DNA from 3 places in the Salmonella sp. GDC200615 genome. Region 3 is predicted to be linked to each of the others. Evidence: predicted binding sites of a transcription regulator. Region 3 holds the regulator's gene; each other region holds the start of a gene.
The links. Region 3 encodes PurR, which represses purine synthesis genes. Its sites were predicted from a motif close to CANGCAAACGTTTGCNTG; they were not measured.

Region 1 (4,469 bases), 2.1 Mb from region 3:
GTAATGCCGGCCAGCCCCACTGCTGTAGCACATCCATTGGTACGCCGCGTCCGTTCAGGCTGATTTGCGTCTGACGCTGCGGCAGTTGCGATACGCTGGCAGTGGCTTCCAGCATCCCTTTTCCAGTAAACGCGCTCAGATCGCTGATGTTGACCGTGCTGGCATTAGCCGTCAACGACAGCGACGGGCGGCGCACGTCCACACGGTTAAAGGTTGCCGCTGCGGCGTTGAGGGTCGCATTGCCGCTCCAGACGCCCCATTGATGATGTTGTACCAGCTCCAGGTTTGCGCCGTAGCCGTCCAGGGCGGTGATTTGCCACGGGAAGGCCGGGTCGATATCGATCACCAGATTGCGGCTGGCGCTGAATTTTTTCAGCGTCAGGCTGTTCAACCAGTCGGGCAGCGGCTTCATCCATAACTGCTTCCAGTTTTCCGGCAGCGTATACTCCAGCCCGGCGATAGCGGTATCGTCCAGAATAAGCGCTTTGCCTTCGCGTAACCAGGCGCCGGAGGTTCTGACCATACCGCCTTCCCAGCGGGTGGTGAACTGGCGTAGCGCAACGCCCTGTGGTGAAAATTCGGCGTTCAGGATTGGATCGAGCAAGTGCAGCGAGCCGTAAATAAACTCGCTGGCGTTCATCGATAATTTACCTTCCTGACTTTGCCAGTCTTCTTTGCGCAGAGTCAGATTGCGCAAACTCAGGTCAAGATCGGTGACAGCCCAGTCTGGTCCTTGCAGGCTGGAGTCCGTCACTTCAAGACGACCAATCTGCAAAGATGGAATCGTAGTAAGCGGCGCGAAAAACTCGCTCAGGGATTTATCGCTTTGTAACCGAATATCATTCAGCCGCAGATTTTCAACGACCCAACTACCGTCAGCGTTACGCCGGGCGACGCCGGTTAACGCTCCGCGCGCCATATCGGCGCCGACGGTGTTTAACATCACCTGATCATGGTCGATACTGCCTTCAATAAGCACATTAGTGGCGGGAACGTCGTTTAACGTCAGCGAACCGGCGCTCAGTTGGATCTGGGCTTTATTGCCCAATACCCGACCGGCTTCGGGGTGCCATGGCATAACGCCGCCGTTAACGCGCTGGGCGCTCAACCGCCATTCTCTACCGGGACTATTGAGCGCCATATTGCGAAGTTGCAGGCGGTCGGCCTCAAACGGGAAAGGGGCGGTTTGCACTGAAATATTCAGCGTGCCGTCCTGTAACAGAATCGTGTCGACATGCAGCGGCGCGGTTAACTGGCGAATGCTCAGACCGATATCTACGGTTTTCGCGACCAGGGTAGCAGGCTGACCATCACGACCAAAGGTCACATTCTCCAGTAAAAGATGGGATGGGGCGGAAAAACGATGATCCATCACGTCGAATGTGAGGTGATAACCGCTGTTCTCTGATACCCAGTTGCTGACATGATCTGCGCCCCAGCGCGTTTGCAGCAGAAAATAAAAGCCGAAAATCACCACTAAACAGGCGATCAGCACGTAGAGAAGCAACCTCCCAATCAATTTCATGGTCTTCCATCCCGTGAAATGCACATAGGGGATTTATGCACGATTTGCGTGCAATCCTCAAGACAGGAATGGTGAAAGAGCGTTACAGCAGCGGCGAATCGTGTCGCCGCCGCAGGGTTTTTACGGTTTTTCCGGCGGGAGAATCAGGTTCAGCACGATAGCCGTGATGCCGCCAGCGGCAATTCCGGATGAGAGCAGATTTTTCACCCATTCCGGCGCGAACTGCAGGATCTGCGGCTGTTGCGAGACGCCAAGACCCACGGCCAGCGACAGGGCGATAATCAGAATCGCGCGGCGGTTCAGCGGCTCACGCGAGACAATACGCACCCCGGAGGCGGCAATGGTGCCGAACATCACCAACGTGGCGCCGCCGAGCACCGGTTCCGGGATATGCTGCACAAAACCGCTTACCGCCGGGAACAGGCCGAGTACAATCAGCATCAGCGCGACAACAAATCCCACATAGCGACTGGCGACGCCAGTCAACTGAATTACGCCGTTGTTCTGACCGAAACAGGAATTCGGGAACGTATTAAATACCGCTGAAACAAATGAGTTCAGGCCGTTAGCCAGTACGCCGCCCTTTAGCCGTTTCATGTACAAGGGGCCGGATACCGGCTGCTCGGAGACATCAGAGGTGGCGGTGATGTCTCCGATGGTCTCCAGCGACGTAATCATAAAGACCAGCATCAACGGCAGCAACAGGTTCCAGTCAATGCCCAGACCATAATACAGCGGGGTCGGCACCATCAGGATGTCCTGCGAGACCGGCGCGTTATTCTCAGGCAACATGCCCATAAACCAGGCTAAAAGATAGCCTGCCGCCATGGCAATAACCAAAGAAGCCACGCGCAGGTAGGGATTACGCTGCCGATTCAGCAGGATAATAATGGCCAGGACGACGCCGGCCAGCAGCAGGTTTTTCGGTGCGCCAAAGGTGTTGTCGCTCATGGCGGCATAGCCGCCGCCGATGGAGGTTAGCCCCACCTGAATCAGCGACAGGCCAATAATCATCACCACGACGCCGGAGACTAACGGCGTGATAATCCGGCGCGCCAGATGTAGAATGCGAGAAAGCACCATCTCGGTGCAGCTTGCCAGCATCAGCGTGCCGAACAGCGCCGCCATCATCGTCGGGACATCCGCGCCGCCGGTTTTCAGCGCGGTACCGCCCATAATCAGCGGGGCGACAAAGTTAAAACTGGTTCCCTGGATGGATAACAGCCCCGATCCTACCGGCCCCCACGCTTTGATTTGAATAATAGAGGCTACGCCGGAGGCGAACAGCGACATGCTGATAATGTGCTGCGTATCCTGCGCCGGTAAACCCAACGCCTGGCAGATTAACAGCGCTGGCGTGATTACCGCGACAAACATGGCCAGCAGATGCTGACAAGCGGCAAAAAGGGTTTGAGGGAGCGGCGGGCGATCTTCAAGACGGTAAATTAATTCGCTGTTTTGCGTCTGCGCAACCGGTTGCGCATCTGCCGACTCGATGGCGTTAACGGACATCAGGGACATTCTCGTGGTGGAAAAGCGGTGATTTTATCTGACCAGGTGGTAAAAGCAAACGATTGCTAGCGAATATTCTTAATATTTAAAAAAGATAAATGCACCTTTTTATATAACTTTTTGCCTTTTTCTGCTTAAAATCCATGCCGAAGACTCGCAAAGAGCTAAAAAAATGACTCAGGAAATGATTTGTGCGCACATGTCACAGCGCACTACAGGAGCTTTAAATGTTTGAACTCGATACCTTATCGACCCTTGTCGCCGCCACGCTGGTGCTGCTACTGGGTCGCAAGCTGGTCCAGTCTGTCTCCTTACTGAAGAAATATACGATTCCGGAACCGGTGGCGGGGGGGTTACTGGTCGCGGTTGCTCTGCTGGTGCTGAAAAAAAGCGTCGGTTGGGAGGTCAACTTTGATATGACCCTGCGCGATCCGTTGATGCTGGCGTTTTTCGCGACGATCGGCCTTAACGCTAACCTTGCCAGCCTGCGCAAGGGGGGACGCGTTGTTGGCGTCTTCCTGGTCGTCGTGGTCGGATTACTGCTGATGCAGAATGCCATCGGTATCGGCATGGCGAGTCTGTTGGGGCTGGACCCGTTAATGGGGCTGATTGCCGGGTCAATTACGCTGTCCGGCGGACACGGTACCGGCGCGGCGTGGAGTAAACTGTTTGTCGAACGTTATGGTTTTGCCAATGCCACCGAAGTTGCGATGGCATGTGCAACCTTTGGCCTGGTGCTGGGCGGGTTGATTGGCGGTCCGGTAGCGCGTTATCTGGTGAAACACTCCACCACGCCGGATGGAATGCCTGACGATCAGGCCGTGCCGACAGCCTTTGAAAAGCCGGATGTGGGCCGTATGATCACCTCTCTGGTGCTAATCGAAACCATCGCCCTGATTGCTATCTGTTTGACCGTGGGCAAAATCGTAGCGCAGCTACTGGCGGGAACGGTGCTTGAACTGCCGGTCTTCGTTTGTGTGCTATTTGTTGGGGTGATCCTCAGCAATGGCCTGGCGCTGGTGGGTTTTTATCGCGTATTTGAGCGTGCTGTTTCGGTACTGGGGAACGTGAGTTTGTCACTGTTCCTGGCAATGGCGCTGATGAGCCTGAAGCTGTGGGAACTGGCGTCGCTGGCGCTGCCGATGCTGGCGATTCTGGTGGTACAGACCATCTTCATGGCGCTGTACGCGATCTTCGTCACCTGGCGCATGATGGGGAAAAACTACGATGCGGCGGTGCTGGCGGCGGGTCACTGCGGTTTTGGCCTGGGCGCAACGCCGACCGCCATTGCTAATATGCAGGCGATTACCGACCGTTTTGGTCCCTCGCATATGGCGTTCCTGGTGGTGCCGATGGTCGGCGCGTTCTTTATCGATATCGTCAATGCGTTGGTGATTAAGCTGTACCTGATGTTACCGATTTTCGCGCAATA
Region 2 (4,469 bases), 1.2 Mb from region 3:
ATACCAATCTGGTGTCGCGGGGAGGCCTGGAAGGGCTTTACTACGTGCAGCAGCAGGCACAAAAATTGTTGTGGCAAGGGGGCGTATTGGTTGAGGGGGGCATTGAAGCGATGCAGTCCCTCGATGATGAACTCATCCTGCGTAACTTAAGCCCTGGCGGTAGCGCGGATTTACTGGCAGTGACCTGGTTTTTAAGTCATTTTCCTGCCGGTTCCCTCTATCCTGAGTAAGTTTCTCTTCTTTCATTCTCTCCAGCAATGATTCATCCTGCGGGATGAATCATGTCTTTTACTGATATCGCTCCCTGTTTATCATTAATTTCTAATTATCGGCGATTTTAGATGGCGGCCTCCGGGCGCGCTGGTTACTCTGAAAACGGTTTACGCAATTTTTACAAAAGAGAATAGCTATGCATGAAGCACAAATCCGCGTCGCCATTGCCGGCGCCGGTGGCCGCATGGGACGGCAGTTAATCCAGGCCGCCATGGCGATGGAAGGTGTTCAGCTGGGTGCCGCGCTGGAGCGCGAAGGCTCTTCCTTGCTGGGCAGCGATGCTGGCGAACTGGCAGGGGTGGGAAAGTCCGGCGTGATCGTTCAAAGCAGCCTTGAGGCGGTAAAAGATGATTTTGACGTTTTCATCGATTTTACCCGTCCGGAAGGCACGTTGACGCATCTGGCGTTTTGCCGCCAGCATGGTAAAGGGATGGTGATTGGTACTACCGGCTTTGACGACGCCGGTAAACAAGCCATTCGCGAGGCGTCACAAGAGATTGCGATCGTTTTCGCCGCAAACTTTAGCGTCGGCGTTAACGTCATGCTCAAGCTGCTGGAGAAAGCCGCGAAGGTAATGGGCGACTATAGCGATATTGAAATTATTGAAGCGCACCACCGCCATAAAGTGGATGCACCGTCGGGTACGGCGCTGGCAATGGGCGAGGCAATCGCCGGGGCGCTGGATAAAAATCTGAAGGACTGCGCGGTCTACTCGCGTGAAGGTTATACCGGCGAGCGCGTACCGGGCACGATTGGCTTTGCGACCGTTCGGGCGGGCGACATCGTCGGCGAACATACCGCGATGTTTGCCGATATTGGCGAGCGCGTAGAGATTACGCATAAAGCTTCCAGCCGCATGACGTTTGCAAATGGCGCGTTGCGATCGGCGTTATGGCTAAAAACGAAGAAAAATGGGCTATTTGACATGCGGGATGTGCTGGGGCTGGATGTATTATAGCGACTAAATACCTTCGTGATGTGGTTGTGGTAATCAAGATTAATTGATTACAAAGGGCAATATATTATTGCCCTTTTGTTTTTGCCCCCCGGTTATTCGGTCAGATAAATAACGCCTTTCACCATTCATGTTTCGACAGTTTCTTCTCCCACGACATGTTCTGCCGCAGTGGCTTACCGTATGCAAAAGGCACCTCGACCAGACTGATAAGACTGATATCCATTGGGGGGTTAGTGCTGTTCCACGGGATCGTTTTATCTATTTTGCTTCAATAAGTTAGCTTTTTTATGCTGTAGTGAGGCTGTTTGTGGTCCAATCGTATGCGCCTGTCTTAAAGAAAAAGAAGTTAGATATTAATATCTAAATTGGATTTATCATTATATTGTCTTAACTTGCTGTTTTTTGTGATTTTATGATACGTTTGACTTGATTTTTTATTTTTATAACAAGTTGATTTTTAAGTTATTTTTGTTGTTAATTTGCTCAATTTTGAATTATTATTAATTTAATAACATTAATGGCTATTAAATGGATTTTTATCGTTGTTTTTTGTTGTTTTAATGTGAAATTTGACCATTTGGTCCACTTTTTATCATGACAGCCAGTTTTTTGCGAACTCAAGGAAGCGCAAGCGTTTTCTATCGTCACTTAGTTGATATTTTTGCCTCTTAAACAGAATAACTTACTTATAATGTGCAAAATAACATAAAAAATACCCGCTTTAAGTTGACTTTTATCCGGCTTAACTTCAGAATGCCGCCGTTTGCCAGAAATCCACGGGTAAGCAAATTTGCATTGCTTCATACTGACTTAATGAATTAATATGCAAATAAAGTGAGTGAATATTCTATGGAGGGTGTTTTGATTAAGTCAGCGCTATTGGTTCTGGAAGACGGAACCCAGTTTCACGGTCGGGCCATAGGGGCAACAGGTTCGGCGGTTGGGGAAGTCGTTTTCAATACTTCAATGACCGGTTATCAAGAAATCCTCACTGATCCTTCCTATTCCCGCCAAATCGTCACTCTTACTTATCCCCATATTGGTAATGTCGGCACCAATGAAGCCGATGAAGAATCTTCTCAGGTTCATGCGCAAGGTTTAGTGATTCGCGATCTGCCGTTGATTGCCAGCAACTTTCGTAACACAGAAGACCTCTCTTCTTACCTCAAACGCCATAACATCGTGGCGATTGCTGATATCGATACCCGCAAGCTGACCCGACTGCTGCGTGAGAAAGGCGCACAGAACGGCTGCATCATTGCAGGCGATAGCCCGGATGCGAAGCTGGCGCTGGAAAAAGCGAAAGCATTTCCTGGACTTAACGGTATGGATCTGGCGAAAGAAGTGACCACGGCGGAAACTTACCGCTGGACGCAGGGTAGCTGGACGCTGAAAGACGGTTTACCGGAAGCGAAATCTGAGGATGACCTGCCGTTCCATGTGGTGGCCTATGATTTCGGCGCGAAGCGCAACATCCTGCGTATGCTGGTGGATCGCGGCTGCCGCCTGACGGTGGTGCCAGCGCAAACCTCTGCTGAAGAGGTGCTGAAAATGAATCCGGACGGCATCTTCCTGTCAAACGGCCCTGGCGACCCGGCTCCGTGCGACTACGCGATTACTGCTATTCAGAAATTCCTCGAAACCGACATTCCGCTATTTGGCATCTGCCTCGGTCATCAGCTACTGGCGCTGGCGAGCGGTGCGAAGACCGTTAAGATGAAGTTCGGCCATCACGGCGGCAACCATCCGGTAAAAGATATGGACAGAAACGTGGTAATGATCACCGCGCAGAACCACGGCTTTGCGGTGGATGAAGACTCGCTGCCCGCCAACCTGCGCGTGACCCACAAGTCGCTGTTCGACGGCACCCTGCAGGGTATTCATCGTACCGACAAACCGGCGTTCAGCTTCCAGGGCCACCCGGAGGCGAGCCCCGGCCCGCACGATGCGGCGCCGCTGTTCGACCACTTTATCGAGCTTATTGAGCAATACCGTCAGTCCGCGAAATAATCAGGAGTAATAAGAGCCATGCCAAAACGTACAGATATAAAAAGTATCCTGATTCTGGGCGCGGGCCCGATTGTTATCGGTCAGGCGTGTGAGTTTGACTACTCCGGCGCTCAGGCGTGTAAAGCCCTGCGCGAAGAAGGCTATCGCGTCATTCTGGTGAACTCCAACCCGGCCACCATCATGACCGACCCGGAAATGGCCGATGCCACCTACATCGAGCCGATTCACTGGGAAGTGGTGCGCAAAATCATTGAAAAAGAGCGTCCGGATGCGGTGCTGCCAACCATGGGCGGCCAGACGGCGCTGAACTGCGCGCTGGAGCTGGAGCGTCAGGGCGTACTTGAAGAGTTCGGCGTCACCATGATTGGCGCCACCGCCGACGCCATTGATAAAGCCGAAGACCGTCGTCGCTTCGATATCGCGATGAAGAAAATTGGTCTCGACACCGCGCGTTCCGGTATCGCGCACACCATGGAAGAAGCGCTGGCGGTTGCCGCTGACGTGGGCTTCCCGTGCATCATCCGTCCGTCCTTTACCATGGGCGGCACCGGCGGCGGTATCGCTTACAACCGTGAAGAGTTCGAAGAAATCTGCGAACGCGGTCTGGACCTCTCGCCAACCAACGAGCTGCTGATTGATGAATCGCTGATCGGCTGGAAAGAGTACGAGATGGAAGTGGTGCGTGATAAAAACGACAACTGCATCATCGTCTGCTCTATCGAAAACTTCGATGCGATGGGCATCCATACCGGCGACTCCACCACCGTGGCCCCGGCACAGACGCTGACCGACAAAGAATACCAAATCATGCGTAACGCCTCGATGGCGGTACTGCGTGAAATCGGCGTCGAAACTGGTGGTTCTAACGTCCAGTTCGCCGTGAACCCGAAAAACGGCCGTCTGATCGTTATCGAAATGAACCCGCGCGTCTCCCGCTCCTCGGCGCTGGCGTCGAAAGCCACCGGTTTCCCGATTGCCAAAGTGGCGGCCAAACTGGCGGTGGGTTATACCCTCGACGAGCTGATGAACGACATCACCGGTGGCCGTACGCCGGCGTCGTTTGAGCCGTCTATTGACTACGTTGTCACCAAAATTCCGCGCTTTAACTTCGAGAAATTCGCCGGTGCCAATGACCGTCTGACCACTCAGATGAAATCGGTCGGGGAAGTGATGGCGATTGGTCGCACGCAGCAGGAATCCCTGCAGAAAGCGCTGCGCGGCCTGGAAG
Region 3 (4,469 bases):
TTGTATACAAAATATCTTTTAAGCGGGTTGCCACGCAGTGATTCGTCGATAACGCGTTCGTGTTTAGCATTAATTGCTATTTTTTTTACATCTGTTAACGAAACACAGCTTCAGAAACCAAAAGCAATTACCAATCTGTGCTTTTGTAGATTAGAATTATCAGGTTTTGTAAATCATACGCAGGCATGAATCGCCTGCCTTTAACAGAGGATTGCTCAGTGGCGCGGATAAACAAAATCTCGATCACGCTCTGTGCTTTACTTTTTACTACTCTCCCTTTTACGCCAATGGCCCATGCTTCCAGGCAAGCCAAAGCGACGCCTGCTGTTTCTCATGTCACGAAAACGGCAGATAAAAAGAAAAGCACAACGAAAAAGATCAGTAAGACCAGCAAAAAAAACGTAAAAAAAACCTCAAAAACCAGCCGTTCTTCTTCCGCTTCTACGCCAAAACGTACCACCGCCGCCACGAAATCTCGTCATACGACGCATCGTCGTAACAGAACCGCGCCCACGTCAATCGCCGCCCTCGACGTAACGGAAAAATGCACGACGCGTAAAGGCCGTAAGCCGCACTGCGTGAAGGGGAAAGGAACATTGACGGTCTCTATTGCCGATGCGCATCGTGCAAAAGTACAAAAAGCGACGAAAACCGCGATGTCCAAACTCATGAACCAGATTGGTAAACCGTATCATTGGGGAGGCGCGTCGCCGCGTACCGGTTTTGATTGCAGCGGTCTGGTTTATTATGCCTATAAAGATTTAGTGAAGATCCGTATCCCCCGAACGGCGAATGAGATGTATCACCTGCGTGACGCGGCGCCCATTGAGCGTAGCGAGTTGAAAAACGGCGATCTGGTGTTCTTCCGTACGCAGGGGCGCGGCACCGCCGATCACGTTGGCGTCTATGTCGGCAACGGTAAGTTTATCCAGTCTCCGCGCAGCGGTCAGGAAATTAAGATCACCTCACTGAACGAAGAATACTGGCAACGTCATTATGTCGGCGCCCGCCGGGTGATGACGCCTAAAACAATTCGCTAATATTTTATCCTGTCGTTTAACGACAGGATAACTTCTTCTTTTGCGCCACCGCTCAATTTGCTACCCTATCCTTACGCGCACCAGGGGTATTGTGCGTGCGCAATATTAATAATAAGGAGAGAAGCAATGTCGTTCGAATTACCTGCATTACCGTATGCCAAAGATGCTCTGGCGCCGCATATTTCTGCTGAGACGCTGGAATATCACTATGGCAAACATCATCAGACTTACGTGACCAATCTTAACAATTTGATCAAAGGCACGGCGTTTGAAGGCAAATCGCTGGAAGAGATCGTGCGCACTTCCGAAGGCGGCATCTTTAATAACGCCGCTCAGGTGTGGAACCACACCTTCTACTGGAACTGCCTGGCGCCAAACGCTGGCGGCGAACCGACCGGGAAACTGGCTGATGCTATCGCGGCATCTTTTGGCAGCTTCGCGGAATTTAAAGCGCAGTTCACCGATGCCGCTATCAAAAACTTTGGTTCCGGATGGACATGGCTGGTAAAAAGCGCTGATGGCAAACTGGCTATCGTTTCTACCTCAAATGCCGGTACGCCGCTGACTACGGATGCAACGCCGTTGCTGACGGTTGATGTGTGGGAACACGCGTATTACATCGACTACCGCAACGCCCGTCCAAACTATCTGGAGCATTTCTGGGCGCTGGTTAACTGGGAATTTGTTGCGAAAAATCTCGCCGCATAAGTCTGAGTACGCAGAAGGTACGCCTTCTGCGTTTTAGAGAGGGATAGAATAGAGGAGACGCCCACCCTCAGAAGAGAGGAAATCAGTGCAGAGCGGCCGTTAATCCACCTGCGACAATCACGCCCAGAACAATCAGCGTAGTAATCAACGAAAATTTCAGGTCGGTACTCATCAAGTTTTCTCCTTTTTATTCCCACACAAAAAGTGATATAGCGCATTTTTGCACATTCCCGCACAAAAATCTCTCATGTTTTATATTGATAACTGTTTTTAACGCTTCCCCTTTTCCTCAAGATCAGACAAAATTCCAGGCTTACTGAATTAGCGTAACGGCCATTGACCCCTTCCTGACGTTCCGTGTCGTTTTTCCGGCGTGCCGCAACCCTGATGTTGCGATTAGGGTGTGTGTAGGCAAACGTTTACCTGGCGTTTCTCAGGAGCTTAGCGAGGGTCTGGAGTGAAATGTAATGGCAACAATTAAAGATGTAGCGAAACGAGCAAACGTTTCCACTACAACTGTATCACACGTAATCAACAAAACGCGTTTTGTCGCTGAAGAAACGCGTAACGCGGTCTGGGCGGCAATTAAAGAGCTGCACTACTCTCCCAGCGCCGTCGCGCGTAGCCTGAAGGTTAACCATACCAAGTCGATAGGCTTACTGGCGACCAGCAGCGAAGCGGCCTATTTTGCCGAAATTATCGAGGCGGTTGAAAAAAACTGTTTCCAGAAAGGCTATACGCTGATTTTAGGCAACGCCTGGAATAACCTGGAAAAACAGCGCGCCTACCTGTCCATGATGGCGCAAAAGCGCGTGGATGGCCTGCTGGTGATGTGTTCTGAGTATCCAGAACCTCTGCTTTCCATGCTGGAAGAGTATCGCCATATTCCGATGGTGGTGATGGACTGGGGTGAAGCGAAGGCCGATTTTACCGACACGGTGATTGATAACGCCTTTGCAGGCGGCTATATGGCGGGTCGTTATCTGGTTGAGCGCGGCCACCGGGATATCGGCGTTATTCCCGGCCCGCTGGAGCGCAACACCGGCGCGGGCCGGCTGGCAGGCTTTATGAAAGCCATGGAGGAGGCGCTGATCAACGTGCCGGACAACTGGATTGTTCAGGGCGACTTCGAGCCGGAATCCGGTTACCACGCGATGCAGCAAATTTTATCGCAGTCACATCGCCCTACCGCCGTTTTCTGCGGCGGCGATATTATGGCGATGGGCGCGCTTTGCGCGGCTGACGAAATGGGGCTTCGCGTACCGCAGGACGTTTCGGTGATCGGTTATGACAATGTGCGTAACGCCCGTTACTTTACCCCGGCGCTGACGACGATTCACCAGCCCAAAGACTCTTTAGGCGAAACCGCATTTAATATGCTATTGGATCGCATCGTCAATAAGCGCGAAGAGTCACAGTCTATTGAAGTTCATCCACGCCTGGTTGAGCGTCGCTCGGTCGCTGACGGCCCGTTCCGCGACTATCGGCGTTAATCCCCGCTGTCGGGAGCCTCTTCTGGCTCCCGCAGCCACTCCCGATTCAACGTTTCGCTATCGCCCAAATAGTCCAGCAGCCATGCCAGCGCGGGCGAGGCTTCGTTTTGCTGCCACGTCACGCAACAGGCCGCATCGGGAAACGGATTCTCTAACGTCAGCGCCACCCATTTTCCGCTGTCTATCCACTGTCGGGCAAAATGCGTCGGCACCATTCCCACGCATAGTCCTGCCGACAGGCAGGTTGCCGATGACTCCCAGTCCGGTACGACGACCCTTTTTTGGTTATCCAGCAGCCAGGTAATCCGTTTCGGTAAGGTTCGCGAAGTGTCTTCCCTGACCAGCGACGGCCAGTTGCGCAGGGTATCATCGCTTAACGGCCCAGGCATCGACGCCAGCGGGTGATCGCTTGCCACTACGCAGCTCCAGCTCAGGGTCCCCATATCCCGAAAAGCGTAACGCCCCCCTACCGGAATCGCCTGCGTCGCCCCAATCGCCAGTTCGACACGCCCGTCGGAGAGCGCGTCCCAGACGCCGTTAAACACCTCCTGAAAAACCAGCAGTTCCACATCGTCAAAATGGCGATAGAAATCGACGATCATCTGCCGGGTACGTTCTGGTCTGACGATATTGTCCACCGCAATAGCTAACTGCCCACGCCAACCATTAGCAATTTGCTGACACTGTTGGCGAGTGATCTGCATTTTTTTGATAACAGAACGCCCTTCTTTTAAAAACCAGACGCCAGCAGGCGTCAGTTCAACATCACGGTGACGTCGTACAAAAAGCGGTACGGCCAGCCACTCCTCTAACTGACGAACGGTGTAACTGACTGCTGAAGGCACACGGTGCAGTTCCTGCGCCGCCGCGCTAAAACTGCCATTGCGCGCTACGGCGTCAACCACTTCAAGCGAGTATTCCGACCACATAATTTGCCTACAAAAATTTTGAATTCACTGGACAAATATTAACGTTTCACAACCGTAATTTCACTCCCTACACTCTGCGACAATGTCTGTCTGATAAGAAAGAGAAACAAATATGCAACCTGGAAAAGGTTTTTTAGTCTGGTTAGCCGGTCTTAGCGTGCTGGGATTTCTGGCTACGGACATGTACCTGCCCGCGTTTGCCGCCATACAGGCGGATTTACAAACGCCTGCCGCCGCGGTCAGCGCCAGCCTAAGCCTGTTTTTAGCTGGCTTTGCCGTCGCGCAACTCCTCTGGGGAC

Region 1: the regulator PurR is predicted to act here: its motif matches at 3,089-3,106, upstream of gltS (sodium/glutamate symporter).
Region 2: the regulator PurR is predicted to act here: its motif matches at 1,984-2,001, upstream of carA (glutamine-hydrolyzing carbamoyl-phosphate synthase small subunit).

The regions. Positions count from the first base shown of each region.
Region 1 is NZ_CP192247.1:90,501-94,969, forward strand. Features, by position in the region: gene ACQ29O_RS00440 (AsmA family protein) at 1-1,525, opposite strand, end outside; gene xanP (xanthine/proton symporter XanP) at 1,646-3,037, opposite strand; gene gltS (sodium/glutamate symporter) at 3,265-4,469, shown strand, end outside.
Region 2 is NZ_CP192247.1:947,453-951,921, forward strand. Features, by position in the region: gene citG (triphosphoribosyl-dephospho-CoA synthase CitG) at 1-230, shown strand, start outside; gene dapB (4-hydroxy-tetrahydrodipicolinate reductase) at 410-1,231, shown strand; gene carA (glutamine-hydrolyzing carbamoyl-phosphate synthase small subunit) at 2,093-3,241, shown strand; gene carB (carbamoyl-phosphate synthase large subunit) at 3,260-4,469, shown strand, end outside.
Region 3 is NZ_CP192247.1:2,148,479-2,152,947, reverse strand. Features, by position in the region: gene ACQ29O_RS10270 (C40 family peptidase) at 219-1,040, shown strand; gene sodB (superoxide dismutase [Fe]) at 1,167-1,748, shown strand; gene ACQ29O_RS10260 (YnhF family membrane protein) at 1,831-1,920, opposite strand; gene purR (HTH-type transcriptional repressor PurR) at 2,216-3,241, shown strand; gene punR (DNA-binding transcriptional activator PunR) at 3,238-4,170, opposite strand; gene punC (purine nucleoside transporter PunC) at 4,283-4,469, shown strand, end outside.